DNA from 2 places in the Mesorhizobium sp. USDA 4775 genome. Region 1 is predicted to be linked to the other one. Evidence: predicted binding sites of a transcription regulator. Region 1 holds the regulator's gene; the other holds the start of a gene.
What was found. Region 1 encodes PhoB, which activates phosphate uptake and scavenging genes when phosphate is short. Its sites were predicted from a motif close to TGTCATNNANCTGTCAT; they were not measured.

Region 1 (7,429 bases):
CTTGATGCGGGAGGCTTCCTGCGTCGCGAAATAGGCGAACCCCGCCATGGTCATGCTGATCAGCGCTACGGCGATGAACGCAACGATTGGAAAAAGTTTCTTCAACGGATGATGCGGTCCATGAGCAATACCGGACCTTTATGGGCAAGTCGTCAGGCCAACACAATGGCAAGGCCAAGCCATCGCGATCACTGGCATATCACGTGAGCGGCAACCGGCCATGCCGATCAGCGCATTTCGGGCGGTCGGCAGGCCTCAGGCGGCGATCTTCAGCGCGCCCGGCCCCGGGATGGCGCCCGGAGGACATTTGCCCAGGATGATCATGCCGAGCACTTCGTCCTGGGTTACATCGGTGGTGCGCGCGGTGCCGACGACCTGGCCGTTCTTCATCACGCAGACCCGGTCGGCCAGCTCGAAGACGTCGTGGATGTCATGGCTGATCAGGAAGATGCCGATACCATCGGATTTTAGCTGTTTGACCAGTTCGCCGACCTGCGCCGTCTCCTGCGGACCAAGGGCTGCCGTCGGCTCGTCCATGATCAGGATGCGGGCGTTGAACAGGATCGCGCGCGCGATCGCCACCGACTGGCGCTGGCCGCCCGACAGCTTGATCACCGGCTCCTTGAAGCGCTGGAAGCGCGGATTGAGCCGGCCCATCACCTTGCGGGCCTCGGCCTCCATGGCAACGTCGTCGAGCGTGCCCCAGCCGGTCATCAGCTCGCGGCCGAGGAACAGATTGGCGGCGGCGTCGACGTTGTCGGCCAAGGCGAGCGTCTGGTAGATGGTCTCGATGCCGTATTTCTTGGCGTCGCGCGGGTTGGAGATCGAAGCCTCCTCGCCATTGACGAAGATCTGGCCGGCATCGCGCTTGTAGGCGCCTGACAGGATCTTGATCAGCGTCGATTTGCCGGCGCCGTTATGGCCGAGCAGCGCCACGACCTCGCCGGGGAAAAGATCGATCGAGGCATCGTCGACGGCGCGGATGCCGCCAAAGGCGATCGAGATGTTGCGCATGTCGATCAGCGGCGTGCCAGGGGCCGCAGTTGTGGGGGCAGTTGCGGGAGCGATTTTGTCGGCCATGATCGTTTCTCCCCTAAACCCGCTTGCGATAGACGGTGTCGAGCCACACCGCGATGACCAGCACGGCGCCGACGACGATGCTCTGCAGCGGCGAGTCGATGCCGAGCAGCACCATGCCCGACTGCAATGACTGCATCAGAAGCGCGCCCAGCATGGCGCCCATCACGGTGCCGGAACCGCCGGCGAGCGACGTGCCGCCGATTACGGCGGCGGCGATGACCAGAAGCTCGTCCAGCGTGCCCAGCGCATTGGTCGACGCGTTGAGCCGGGCCGACGAGATCGCCGCGCTGACCGCCGCCAGCACGCCCATGATCATGAACACCTTCATGGTCACCCAGCGGGTGTTGATGCCGGCAAGTTCGGCCGCCTCCGGATTGCCGCCAATAGCGAAGACGTAGCGGCCGAAACGCGTGCGCTTGGTGATGAAGGTCATGATGATGCCCACGGCCACCGCCATCAGCACCGGTATGGCAATGCCATGCGCGATGTACAGCCCGCCTTCGGGAACGGTAATGCCGTTCTGCTGGGCATACTGGCGCACGATGCCGATCGGCCATGGATAGGAATTGGCGATCCAGACGGCGCCAAGGATAGCGGCGCAGGCAACCACGCCAAGCAAGGTCTCGGCCCAGACAGGGCGCAGCGGAAAGTGGAACCGCTTGCGCTGCGACCTGCCGTTGAGCAGCATGAAGGCGACCGCCACGCAGGCGACGACACCAACGATCCAGCTGGCGGTGGCGCCGATCGAGCCGCGTGGTCCGCCGCCCATCAGCTGGAAAGTCGTGTCGAGCGGCGCGACCGTGCGCCCGCTGGTGATCAGCCATGCCATGCCGCGCCAGACCAGCAGGCCGCCCAGCGTCACGATGAAGGCCGGAACCTCCATATAGGCGATGATGAAGCCCTGGAACGCGCCGATCAGGAGACCAAGCGCCACGCCAGCCGCCAGCGCGATGATCCAGAGCCAGGGGTTTCCAAGCTGGAAACCGACGACGCGGATGAGGAATTCAGCCTGCGCCACGCCCATGATCATGCCGATCACGCCTTCGACGGATCCAACCGAGAGGTCGATGTTGCGCATGACGATGACCAGCACCATGCCGGTCGCCATGATCGCGACCGACGAGGTCTGCACCGACAGGTTCCACAGATTGCGCGGTGTCAGGAAAAGCCCGCCCGACAGGATATGGATGCCGACCCAGATGACCAGCAGTGCACCGACCATGCCGAGCATGCGCGTATCGAGCTCGGTAGCCTTGAGGAACCGTCCGACGGCGCTGAGTTCGGATGCACGCGCCTTGTCCGCTGTAGTGCTGCCGACCGGTTGATTAGAGGTCGTGTCGGTCATGCTATCCTCCCACCGGTTTACCGTCTGGCGCGGGTACCGAACATGGATGCTATTTGCTTTCCGCGGTCATTTGAAGCGGGAAGCCCCTTGAGAAACGCCGCGGCTTTTGGGCCGCGGCGTCGATATCGAACGGTATTGCGCCGTTTTAGTTGCAGGCGGCGACGCTGCCGGCGGCGACACCCGCGCAGACTTCGTCCTTCTTGATCCAGCCGGCGTCGATGACGACGTTGAGATTGTCCTTGGTGATGGCCACCGGGGTCAGGAACAGCGACTTGACGGTGTTGCCGCCGGGCGTCGTGAAGTCCTTCACACCGGCGATGTCGGTCATCTTCTTGCCGTCGGCCAGCTGCGAGGCGATCTCGGCGGCGTTCTTGCCGAGTTCGCGCGCGTCCTTCCACACCGACACGGTCTGGGTGCCAAGCGCGATGCGGTTCAGCGCGGCATGGTCGCCGTCCTGACCCGAAACCGGCACGGTGCCGGCAAGACCCTGCGCCGTCAGCGCCGCGACGACGCCGCCGGCGGTGCCGTCATTGGCCGCGACGACCGCGTCGACCTTGTTGTCGTTGGCGGTCAGGAACTGCTCCATGTTCTTCTGGGCGTTGGCGGGGAGCCAGCCGTCTGTATAGGCCTCGCCGACATTCTTGATCTTGCCGCTGTCGATGGCAGCCTTGAGCACTTCCATCGAGCCCGCGAACAGGAAGTCGGCGTTCGGATCGGCGCCCGAGCCCTTGATGAAGACATAGTTGCCTTCCGGCTTGGCCTTGAACACCGCGCTGGCCTGCAAGCGGCCGACTTCCTTGTTGTCGAAGGTCAGGTAGAAGACGTCCTTGTTCTCGATCAGGCGGTCATAGCCGACGACCGGAATGCCTTCGTCCAGCGCCTTCTGCACGGCTGGGCCGATGGCCGAGGCATCCTGGGCCAGGATGATCAGCGAATTGGCGCCCTGCGAGATCAGGCTCTCGACATCGGTAAGCTGCTTGCCGGGATTGGATTGCGCATCGGCGGAAATATATTTGTCGCCGGCGGCCTCGATCGCCTTCTTCATGGCGGCCTCGTCGGTCTTCCAGCGCTCTTCCTGGAAGTTGGACCACGAAACGCCGATGACCTTGTCCTTCGCCTGCGCGACCGACGCAAGCGTCAGCGACATGGCGACACCCGCCAGGATGGCGGCTGTGAATCTCTTCATGATATTCCTCCCTGCGCCGCGTATGGCGCGACCAAACTGGCCCTAAGGCCGGCACAGAGGCCCTATTTTTTCGAGCCTCGAAAAAACACTGATCCAACACCGGAACGCTGTCAACAACGATTCTGATGGATTTAGATGTCCCTCTGAATTTTTTTCGAGCTTCGCAATAAATAAATGACAGCACAGGCCGCTTCTGCCAGTATTTGACCGTGTCGCCGGCAGCGTTCGAGGGAGGACCGGAAGAACCGCGGCGACCGGGAGGATGTGAAAAACATGTCGGTCGGAATCCGCCACGACGATCTGCGCCGGCGCAACCGCGCCATGGTGATCGCGGCCGTGCGCCGGGCCGGCCGGCCCTCGCGCACCGAGATCGCAGCGACCACCGGCCTCAGCCATTCGACCATATCGGCGATTTCCTCCGACCTGATCGGTGAAGGCATCCTGGCCGAGGGCAAGCCGAGCGAGGCCGGCGCGCTGAAACGCGGCAGGCCGCAGGTCGGCCTCGGCCTCAATCCGGAGGCCACGGCTGTAATGACCGTGGTGCTGTCGCTGAATTTCCTATCGGTTGCAGTCATCGACTATGCCGGCCAGGTGATATCGGAGGAACAGCGCCGGCTGGACACGCTGACCATGTCGCGCGAGGCGCTGATCGGCGAGTGCGTGGCCATAGTGCGGCGGCGCCTCGAGGATCCCGACATCGACGTACGCAGCGTCGCCCGCATCGCGCTGGCGATCCAGGGCATCACCGACACCGAGGCCCGGGCGATGCTGTGGTCGCCGATCACACCGCAGACCGACATCGCCTTCGCCGACATACTCGAAGCCGAGTTCGGTATCCCCGCCACCATGGAAAACGACTGCAACATGATGGCGGTGGCGCTGCGCTGGCGCGATCCCGAGCGCTACCGTGACGACTTCATCGCCATCCTGCTTTCGCACGGCATCGGCATGGGGCTGGTGCTGAAGGGCGAGCTGTTCACTGGCACCCATTCCTCAGGCGGCGAATTCGGCCACATGATCCACCGGCCGGGCGGCGCGCTCTGCCGCTGCGGGCGGCGCGGCTGTGTCGAGGCCTATGCCGGCAATTACGCCATCTGGCGCAACGCCAGGCAGCTCAGCGAGGACACCGAGCCGGTGGCCGATGTCAGCGACGCGCAGATGCGGGCGCTGGCCGCGACGGCACGGGAACGGGACGGGCCCGAGCGCGAAGCCTACCGCAAGGCCGGGGAGGCACTCGGCTACGGCCTCGGCAGCCTGTTTGCGCTGATCGATCCCGCGCCCGTCGCCATGGTCGGCGTCAGCGCCGCTGCCTTCGACCTGATCGAGCCGGCATTGCGCGAGGCCATCGCCCAGACCGCCGGCGGCCAGCACTCGAAATCGATCTCCTTCGACACCGAGCCGAACGAACTGCCGCTGATCCGCGAAGGCTGTGCCATGCGCGCGCTGACCTTCGTCGACCAGGAGATTTTCGCGCCCGGCGTGCAAACGAAAGCAGGCCCTGCCGCGAAGAAAAACGTCGCCTGAGTCAGGTCGTGCTCAATCCTCGCGGATCGCGTAGCCCGCCCCACGGATGGTGCGGATGACATCCGGCATGCGGCCATTGTTGACCGCCTTGCGCAACCGGCCGACATGCACGTCCACGGTGCGCTCGTCGATGTAGATCGTCTCGCCCCAGACATTGTCGAGCAGTTGGCTGCGCGAGAACACGCGCCCGGGGTGCCGCATCATGAATTCGAGCAGGCGGAATTCGGTCGGCCCGAGCCGGATCTCGCTCTTCTTGCGGTAGACCCGGTGCGATTCACGGTCGAGCACGATATCGCCGACCTTGAGCACGCTGGACAGCACTTCCGGCTTGGCGCGGCGCAGCAGCGCCTTGACGCGGGCCATGAATTCCGGCGTCGAGAACGGCTTGACCAGATAGTCGTCGGCGCCGGTGGAGAGCCCACGTACACGGTCGCTTTCCTCGCCCCGGGCGGTCAGCATGATGATCGGCAGCCGCTCGGTCTCGGGCCGCATTCGCAGGCGCCGGCAGAGTTCGATGCCGGACACCGCCGGCACCATCCAGTCGAGCACAAGGAGGTCGGGCACGTTCTCCTGCAGGCGGATTTCGGCTTCGTCGCCGCGGGTCACCACCTCGACCTGGTAACCCTCCGATTCCAGATTGTAGCGGAGGAGCACGCCGAGCGGCTCCTCGTCCTCCACCACCATGATGCGTGGTGCGATCATCGATTGATTACCCCTGCGCTCAGGCCGCCGGCGCCGACATCGCCGTCTCGTCCTGTTTTGGACGGTTGGCGGGCAGTTGCGTGCCGGTCAGGACATAGTACGCATTCTCGGCGATGTTGGTCACATGGTCGCCGATGCGTTCGAGATTCTTGGCGCAAAACAACAGATGCGTGCAAGCCGTGATGTTGCGCGGGTCTTCCATCATATAGGTCAGCAATTCGCGGAAGACGGAGGTGTATTTGACGTCGATGCGCTCGTCGTCGGCGCGCAGCTTCGCCAGTGCCGCGGCATCGCGCGCCGCATACTCCTCGATCACACCCTGCACCTGGATCAACACCAGCTGCGCCATGGCGTCGATGGAATGCGACAGGTCGCGCGGCGTGGCGCTGAGGCCGACAGTGCCGACGCGCTTGGCGATGTTCTTGGCAAGGTCGCCAATGCGTTCGAGGTCGCCGGCCATGCGGATCGAGCCGACGACATGGCGCAGGTCGTCGGCCATCGGCTGGCGCTTGGCGATCAGCGTGATGGCGCGGTCGTCGAGTTCGCGCTGGCGCGCATCCATGATGGCGTCGTCGGAGACGACGCGCTGAGCGAGAGCATTGTCGGAGTTCAGCAGTGCCTTGGTGGCGCCGCCGACCATCGAGCCGGCGAGGTCGCCCATGTCGCTGATCAGCCTGCTGATCTGTCCGAGATCCTCGTCGAAGGCTGCGACTGTGTGTTCGGCCATGATCCTGGTCCTCGTATGCGTGCGATCAGCCGAAGCGGCCGGTGATGTAGTCTTGCGTGCGCTTCTCGCGAGGCGACGTGAAGATCTTCTCGGTGCGGTCGAACTCGACCAGTTCGCCCAGATACATGAAGGCGGTCTGCTTCGAGACGCGCGCCGCCTGCTGCATGTTGTGGGTGACGATGACGATCGTGTAGTCGGCCTGCAGCTCGTCGATCAGCTCCTCGATCTTGGCGGTCGACAGCGGGTCAAGCGCCGAGGCCGGCTCGTCGAGCAGGATCACCTCCGGCTTCACCGCCACGGTGCGGGCGATGCACAGCCGCTGCTGCTGGCCGCCCGACAGGCTGAGGCCGCTGGCATTGAGCTTGTCCTTGACCTCGGTCCACAGCGCCGCGCGCTTGAGCGCCTGCTCGACACGGCCGTCCATCTCGGCCTTGCTGATCTTCTCGTAGAGCCTGACGCCGAAAGCGATGTTCTCGTAGATCGACATCGGGAACGGCGTCGGCTTCTGGAACACCATGCCGATCTTGGTGCGCAGCAGGTTGAGATCCTGCGAACGGTCGAGGATGTTCTGGCCGTCGAGCAGCACCTGGCCCTCGGCGGTCTGCTTGGGATAAAGCTCGTAGATGCGGTTGAAGACGCGCAGCAGCGTCGACTTTCCGCAACCCGACGGGCCGATGAAGGCGGTGACGCTGCGCTCGGGCAGCGACAGCGTGATATCCTTCAGCGCCTTCGACTGGCCGTAGTAGAAGTTGAGGTTCTTGACCTCGATCTTGGCCTTGGTCACCGCCTCGGCGGCGATCGTCATGTCTGGAGACAACATCTGGCTCATTTGTCCTCTCTGCGTCCGGTCAGGCTGCGCGCGAAG
Region 2 (7,429 bases), 3.0 Mb from region 1:
GGAGGAGATATAGACGATCGCCTCGTCCGAGGGCAGGCCATAGCCATTGCCAAAACAATAGATGCGGCTGTGTTCGAGGAAGCGGCCGACGATCGACTTGACCCTGATGTTTTCCGACAGGCCCGGCACCTGCGGCCGCAGGCAGCATATGCCGCGCACGACGAGGTCGATCTCGACCCCGGCGCGGCTGGCATCATAGAGCGCGTCGATGATGATCGGGTCGACCAGCGCGTTCATCTTCATCCAGATGCGCGCCGGCTTTCCCTCCAGCGCATGGGCGACTTCGTCGGAAATGTGGTGCAGGATGCGGTTGCGCAGCGTGAATGGCGAGATAGCCAGCCGCATTTCGGCGGTCGGCTCGGCATAGCCGGTGATGAAATTGAACAGCTGGGCAACGTCGCGGGCGATCGTCGGATCGGTGGTGAAGAAGGACAGGTCGGTGTAGATACGCGCGGTGACCGGATGGTAGTTGCCGGTGCCCAGATGCACGTAGTTGCGCAGCTTGCCGTCCTCGCGCCGCACCACCAGCGACATTTTCGCGTGGGTCTTCAATTCGAGGAATCCGAACACGACCTGCACCCCTGCGCGCTCGAGGTCGCGCGCCCAGCGGATGTTGGCTTCCTCGTCGAAGCGCGCCTTTAGCTCGACCAACGCGGTCACCGACTTGCCGGCTTCGGCCGCGTCGACCAGCGCGCGCACGATGGGGCTGTCGTTGGAGGTGCGGTAGAGCGTCTGCTTGATCGCCACCACTTCCGGATCGGCCATGGCCTGGCGCAGGAACTGCACGACGACGTCGAAGGATTCGTAGGGATGGTGGACGATGATGTCCTTCTCGCGGATGGCGGCAAAACAGTCACCGCCATGCTCGCGGATGCGTTCGGGAAAGCGGGGATTGTAGGGCGTGAATTTCAGGTCGTCGCGGGGAACAGCGACGATCTCGGAGATCTGGCTGAGCGCCAGCGGACCGGTCAAGACGCTGATGCGGCTCGACGAGACGCCGAGCTCGCCGGCCACGAAATCGCGCAATTCCCCAGGCATCAGCCTGTCGAACTCGATGCGGATCACCGAGCCACGGCGCCGCCGCTTAAGCGCCGTCTCGAACAGGCGCACCAGATCTTCCGACTCTTCCTCGACCTCGATATCGCTGTCGCGGATGATACGGAATGTGCCGGAGCCCTTGACCTCGTAGCCGGGGAACAGCTTACCGATATAGAGACCGACCGCCTCCTCCAGCGGGATGAAGCGAACATGGTGCTTGCGATCGGGAAGCCGGATGAAGCGCTTCAGCGCCACCGGCAGGCGCAGAAGCGCGCTCATCTCCTCGCCATTCTTGCGGTGGCGCAGCTGCAGCGCCATCGAGAAGCCGAGATTGGGAATGAACGGGAACGGATGCGCCGGGTCGATCGACAGCGGGGTCAGCACCGGAAACACCTGGTCCTGGAAATGCTCTTCCAGCCAGACCTTCTCGTCCTTGGTCAGCGCATCGCGCGTAATGCTCTCGATGCCTTCCTTGTTGAGCAGCACCGTCAGAGCCGAAAGGCTCTTCTGCTGATCTTCCTGCAGCCGCTCGACCTCGCGCAGCAGCTGTTCGAGCTGCTGTTCGGGGGTGCGGCCGTCGGGGCTTTTCAGCGTGATTCCTTCGCGCACCTGGCCGGCGAGGCCGGCAACGCGCACCATGAAGAATTCGTCGAGATTGGCCGCCGAGATCGACAGGAAGCGAACGCGCTCCAGCAGCGGATGGTGGGTGTTCAGCGATTCCTCGAGAACGCGACGATTGAATTGCAGCCAGGAAAACTCACGGTTGACGAAGCGATCCGGGTTGCCGCCCTCTGAACTGGCCACCTCGACATTGACGAATTCGCTCTGCACCGGCTTCAGTTCGTTCATTGTCCCTGCCCACAACCGTTCCCTTGGAGCGCCGCCAGATGGCGATGAACGCTCTAACATGCCTTCGTAAAGCGTTATCAGTCGCGGAATCGCTTGGCATCCGCGGTCACACGCTTAACCGGCTCAACTTATCCTCTGACAGGCTTTTGCGACAGTTTCATTTCATCGATCTTGCAAAGAGACCTGTTATGATCCAGATGCATGCGAGACTGCGTTAAGGAGACGACGATGGCAGGCGGTTCCATTCCCCATTTCCAGAACGATGCCGGCCATCCGGCGATCGACATCGGGGTCAAGGAATTCATGTGCACGGGCGCCAATCCGCCTTTCGACCACCCGCATGTGTTTCTCGACATGGGCGACGACAATGAAAAAGTCTGCCCCTATTGCTCGACGCTCTATCGCTACTCGCCGAAGCTGAAGGCAACGGAAACGCTGCCGGCAGGCTGCCTCTACATCGACCAGGCCGCTTGATTCTTTCCCGACGGACCTGATGGACGACCAGCGCTCCCGGCAAATCGTCATCGCCGGAGCGGGCGTCGCCGGGCTGACCGCGGCACTTGCTTTTGCCAGACGCGGCTATCCCGTGCAGGTGTTCGAGCAAGCGCCGCGCCTGGAAGCCGTAGGCGCCGGCCTCCAGCTTTCTCCCAACGCGACACGCATCCTGCGTGACCTCGGCGTGCTCGACCGGCTGCTGCCGGCGGCGGTGCGGCCGGAGGCCGTGATGCTCAAGGATGCCAGGACGTTACGCCAATTGGCGCGTGTGCCGTTGGGACAATCGGGTGAAAGCCGCTGGGGCGCTCCCTATCTCGTCGCCCATCGCGCCGACCTGCAGAGTGCGCTGATGGCGTGTGCGGCAGAGATGCCTGATATCCATCTCACGCTCGGGGCGCGCGTCGAAAAAATTGCGACTGGCAGCCGTGGTGTGACGGCGACCGTCGAGATTGGCGGCAAGACGGCAGAGGAACAGGGCTCCTTGCTGGTCGGCGCCGATGGCGTCTGGTCGTCGGTGCGCGGGCTTGTCGATGCAAAAAGGATGGCATCGCCAAGAAGCCGTTTTTCGGGAGAGCTGGCCTGGCGCACCACCGTCGCGGCCGACAGCGGCGCCGGGCAAGCCTTTGCCGCGATCGGCGCGGCCGATTGCGTCACGACTTTCCTGCATCCGGGTTTCCATATGGTCGCCTATCCCGTCAGCAAGGGCGACGCCTTCAATCTCGTCGCGTTCACCAAAGGCGAGCGCATCGCCGAGGGGTGGTCCGGCCGTGCCGATCCCGGCATCCTCGCCGCCGCCATGCGCGGCACCGCGCCAGGACTCGTGAAGCTGGTGGAACAGGCCGGCCCGTGGCTGACCTGGCCGCTGCATACCGTGGAGCAGAAGCAGCCCTGGACAATGCCAGCCGGCATCGCGCTGATCGGCGATGCCGCGCATGCGATGACGCCGTTCGCTGCACAGGGCGCGGCAATGGCGATCGAGGATGCAGCGACGCTCGCCACTCTGGTCACCGACTTTCCCGCCGATCCGCGACAGAGCCTCACCATCTGGGAAAATCTGCGGCGGCCGCGCGTGGAGAGGGTCCTCAAGCGCGGTGCGCTCAACCGGCTTGCCTGGCACGCCCGAGGTCCGGTGGCACTGGCCCGCAATGTGGTGCTGGCGGCACGGCCGGCGGAGAAGCTCGCCGCCGACCTCGACTGGCTTTATGGCTGGGAGGAGCAGAGGGTCGTCAGGCGGTAGGACGTCGACTCTGATCTAGTCGCATGGTTCAAGGGGCGCGCGCCCGATGGTCGCGGTTATCAAAGCGCGATCAATAAGGCATTGCGCGAATATGTGATGAAGCAGGACCGTAAAGCCGATTAGCTAATTATACAGCCGCAACGACCATCCCAGCGACACCGGCAACGGGTTCCACCAGCCGGTCCGCAGGCCGGCGGTGCGCAACGCGGCGGCGGTCCAAGTGTTGCAGCCGACCAGTGCGTTGAAATGACCGTTCGCCTCGTAGAAGCGGTCGAAGCTGGAGTAGGCCGCAGTCTCGATGACGATCGGGCCGCCAGGCCCCTGCTGAAAACTGGCTGCGATAAAATCAAGCAAGGCCGTGAACTGATCATCACCAATGTCGAAGCCGGCGACATCGGGATGCGGTTCGACGATAGCGCCGGCGACATCGACATGCATGACCGAGGCGTCGAGGGTCAGCGCCTTCATCACCGGAACGGCCTTGAGCTCGGACCACGTCGGTGTTTCCAGATAGAAGGCGCGGCCGCCCCAGCCGAAGACGATGTAGCGCACCTCGGGCGCATCTGACGGCAGCCCGGCGTCCACCAGGAAGTGGAAGCGCTTGCGTACGGCGTCGTCCACTGGAATGGCGATATCGGTATGGATCGGGTTCTCCAGCACCAGTATATGCCGCGTGCCCTCGCCCGCCGACGCCGCCGGCCAGAGCGGGCGCGGCACCAGCGTGCCGAGGGTCGCCGCAAGCACGATCGCGGCCAGCACCATGGAGAGGAAACGCAGGACTTTTCTCATCGATGACGCCCCCGCCGCCAATCGCATCACCCGATCCACAAGCAAAGAGCCCGGCCGCGTTGCGGCCGGGCTCTTGCGCTCGGTTTGGACCCGCTCAGTGCAGGATCTGGCTGAGGAACAATTTCGTGCGCTCGTGGCGTGGGTGGTCGAAGAACTCGGCCGGCGTGTTCTGCTCGACGATCTGGCCCTGATCCATGAAGATCACCCGGTTGGCGACTTTTCGCGCAAAGCCCATTTCGTGGGTGACGCACAGCATGGTCATGCCTTCCTCGGCCAGACCAACCATGGTCTCCAGCACTTCCTTGATCATTTCCGGGTCGAGCGCCGAGGTCGGCTCATCGAACAGCATGATGCGAGGGTTCATGCACAGCGAACGCGCGATGGCCACGCGCTGCTGCTGGCCGCCAGATAGCTGGCCGGGATATTTGTTGGCCTGCTCGGGGATTTTCACGCGCTTGAGGAAATGCATGGCGATTTCCTCGGCCTGTTTCTTCGGTGTCTTGCGCACCCAGATCGGCGCAAGCGTGCAGTTCTCTAGGATGGTCAGATGCGGGAACAGGTTGAAGTGCTGGAACACCATGCCGACCTCGCGGCGCACCTCGTCGATCTTTTTCAGATCGTTGGTCAACTCCTTGCCATCGACGATGATCTTGCCCTTCTGATGCTCTTCCAGCCGGTTGATGCAGCGGATCATCGTCGATTTGCCGGAGCCCGACGGGCCGCAGATGACGATGCGTTCGCCGCGCATCACTTTGAGGTTGATGTCCTTCAGCACATGGAACTCGCCATACCATTTGTGCATGGCGATGATGTCGATGGCGACATCGGTGGTCGAGATGTGCATCTTGGCGGCGTTGACCTTGATCTCTTCCGCGCTGACGGCGTTTTCGGTGGCCATGACGGGTCCCCTTATTCTTTTGTTAGCGTTTGTGGCCGGTGTCGAGCCGGCGTTCGGTGTACATTGAATAGCGCGACATGCCGAAGCAGAACAGCCAAAAGACAAAGGCGGCGAAGACGAGACCGGATTTGGCGGTCTGAGCCGTTGCCCAGTTGGCGTCGGAAAAATTCTGCTTCACGATACCGAGCAGGTCGAACATCGAGATGATGAGGACCAGGCTGGTGTCCTTGAACATGCCGATGAAGGTGTTGACGATGCCGGGAATGACAAGCTTCAGCGCCTGCGGCAGCACGATCAGTCCCATCTTCTGCCAGTAACCGAGGCCGAGCGAATCGGCCCCCTCATACTGGCCTTTCGGAATAGCCTGCAGCCCGCCGCGCACCACTTCGGCCATGTAGGCGGCGGCAAACAGCGACACGCCAATCAGCGCCCGCAAATATTTGTCGAAGGTGACGCCGGCCGGCAGGAACAGCGGCAGCATGACGCTGACGAAGAACAGAACGGTAATCAGCGGGATGCCGCGCACGGCTTCGATGAAGACCACGCACAACATCTTGACGATGGGCATCTTGGAGCGCCGGCCGAGCGCCAGCACGGTTCCCAGCGGCAGCGACACCGCGATGCCGACGAAGGAAAGGCTCAGTGTGATCAGCAGCCCGCCCCAGCGCGAGGTTTCGACATGCGGCAGGCCGAATACGCCGCCGACCAGCAGGAAGAACGAGACGATCGGCAGTACCAGGAACAGCAGGATGGCGTTCAATCCCTTGCGCGGCACACGCGGGATCAGCATCGGCACCAGCAGCGCGGTGAACAGGATGGCGACCAGGATCGGCCGCCAGCGCTCCTCGACCGGATAGGTTCCGAACATGAACTGGCCGAACTTGGCATTGACGAAGGCCCAGCAGGCGCCGCTCCAGCCATCCGGCTGAATGCCGCCTTGCGCGACGGTCGCGCAGACGGTGCGGTCCGGCCCTGTCCACACGGCGTTGATGAACGCCCAGTTGATGATTTGCGGCAGAACCCAGGCGACGATGACGATGCCGAGGATCGTGAGGATGGTGTCGCCAACCGAACCGATCAGGTTCCTGCGCACCCAGGCGCCGGGGCCGCTGACGCTGGCCGGTGCAGGCTGCGCCAAGGCCATTTCGGTGCGCACCCAGGACATATCGTGTTCCTGCATGGCTCTACCTCTCCACCAGCGCCATTCTGGCGTTGACCACGTTCATGACTGCGGAGGTCACCAGGCTGAGTATGAGATAGGCGATCATCATGATCAGCACGCCTTCGACCGCCTGTCCGGTCTGGTTCAACACCGTGCCGGCGGTCGCCGTCAGGTCGGGATAGCCGATGGCGATCGCCAGCGAGGAGTTCTTGGTCAGGTTGAGATACTGGCTGGTCAGCGGCGGGATGACGATACGCATGGCCTGCGGCACCACAACCAGCCGCAAGATCGACCCGGACCGCAGCCCAAGTGCCGCGGCCGCCTCGGTCTGGCCCTTGCTGACGCCCCTGATGCCGGCGCGCACGATTTCGGCGATGAAGGCGGCCGTGTAGCAGGACAGCGCCAGATAGAGCGACAGGAACTCCGGCTTGACCTGAAAGCCGCCGGTCAGATTGAAGGTCGATTGTTTGGGAAGATCAAAGCTGAGCGGAAAGCCGCTCAGCACATAGGCGAGCACCGGCAGGCCGACGATCAGCGCCACCGAGGTCCAGAACACCGGAAATTGCTGGCCGGTCGCCATCTGCCGCTGACGCGCCGTGCGGGCGACGAACCAGGCCATGGCGATGCCGACAAGGAGGGCGACGAAGATCAGCCAGGAACCCTCGCCCCAGACTGCGCGGGGAAAGTAGAAGCCGCGCTGGTTGAGGAAGGAGCCGAAGGGCAGATGATAGCTGTCACGCGGCGCCGGCAGCACGGCAAGCACGCCGGAATACCAGAAGAAGATGACCAGCAGCGGCGGGATGTTGCGGAAGATCTCGACATAGACCGTGCAGATCTTCTGGATCAGCCAGTTCTGCGACAGGCGGCCGATGCCGATGACGAAGCCGATGATTGTGGCGGTGATGATGCCGGCCACGGCGACGATGATGGTGTTGATCAGGCCGACGACGATGGCGCGGCC

Region 2: the regulator PhoB is predicted to act here: its motif matches at 2,036-2,052, upstream of ACVILI_RS15835 (RNA degradosome polyphosphate kinase).

What each region holds. Positions count from the first base shown of each region.
Region 1 covers NZ_JBSSFM010000001.1:243,004-250,432, forward strand. The annotation lists gene ACVILI_RS01190 (CHASE domain-containing protein) at 1-105, opposite strand, end outside; gene ACVILI_RS01195 (ATP-binding cassette domain-containing protein) at 256-1,080, opposite strand; gene ACVILI_RS01200 (sugar ABC transporter permease) at 1,094-2,425, opposite strand; gene xylF (D-xylose ABC transporter substrate-binding protein) at 2,571-3,611, opposite strand; gene ACVILI_RS01210 (ROK family protein) at 3,885-5,135, shown strand; gene phoB (phosphate regulon transcriptional regulator PhoB) at 5,148-5,837, opposite strand; gene phoU (phosphate signaling complex protein PhoU) at 5,857-6,564, opposite strand; gene pstB (phosphate ABC transporter ATP-binding protein PstB) at 6,590-7,393, opposite strand; gene pstA (phosphate ABC transporter permease PstA) at 7,390-7,429, opposite strand, start outside.
Region 2 covers NZ_JBSSFM010000001.1:3,264,480-3,271,908, reverse strand. The annotation lists gene ACVILI_RS15835 (RNA degradosome polyphosphate kinase) at 1-1,887, opposite strand, end outside; gene ACVILI_RS15830 (zinc-finger domain-containing protein) at 2,116-2,361, shown strand; gene ACVILI_RS15825 (FAD-dependent monooxygenase) at 2,381-3,619, shown strand; partial or broken gene ACVILI_RS15820 (hypothetical protein) at 3,635-3,742, shown strand; gene ACVILI_RS15815 (TIGR02117 family protein) at 3,743-4,408, opposite strand; gene ACVILI_RS15810 (amino acid ABC transporter ATP-binding protein) at 4,503-5,252, opposite strand; gene ACVILI_RS15805 (amino acid ABC transporter permease) at 5,329-6,486, opposite strand; gene ACVILI_RS15800 (amino acid ABC transporter permease) at 6,491-7,429, opposite strand, start outside.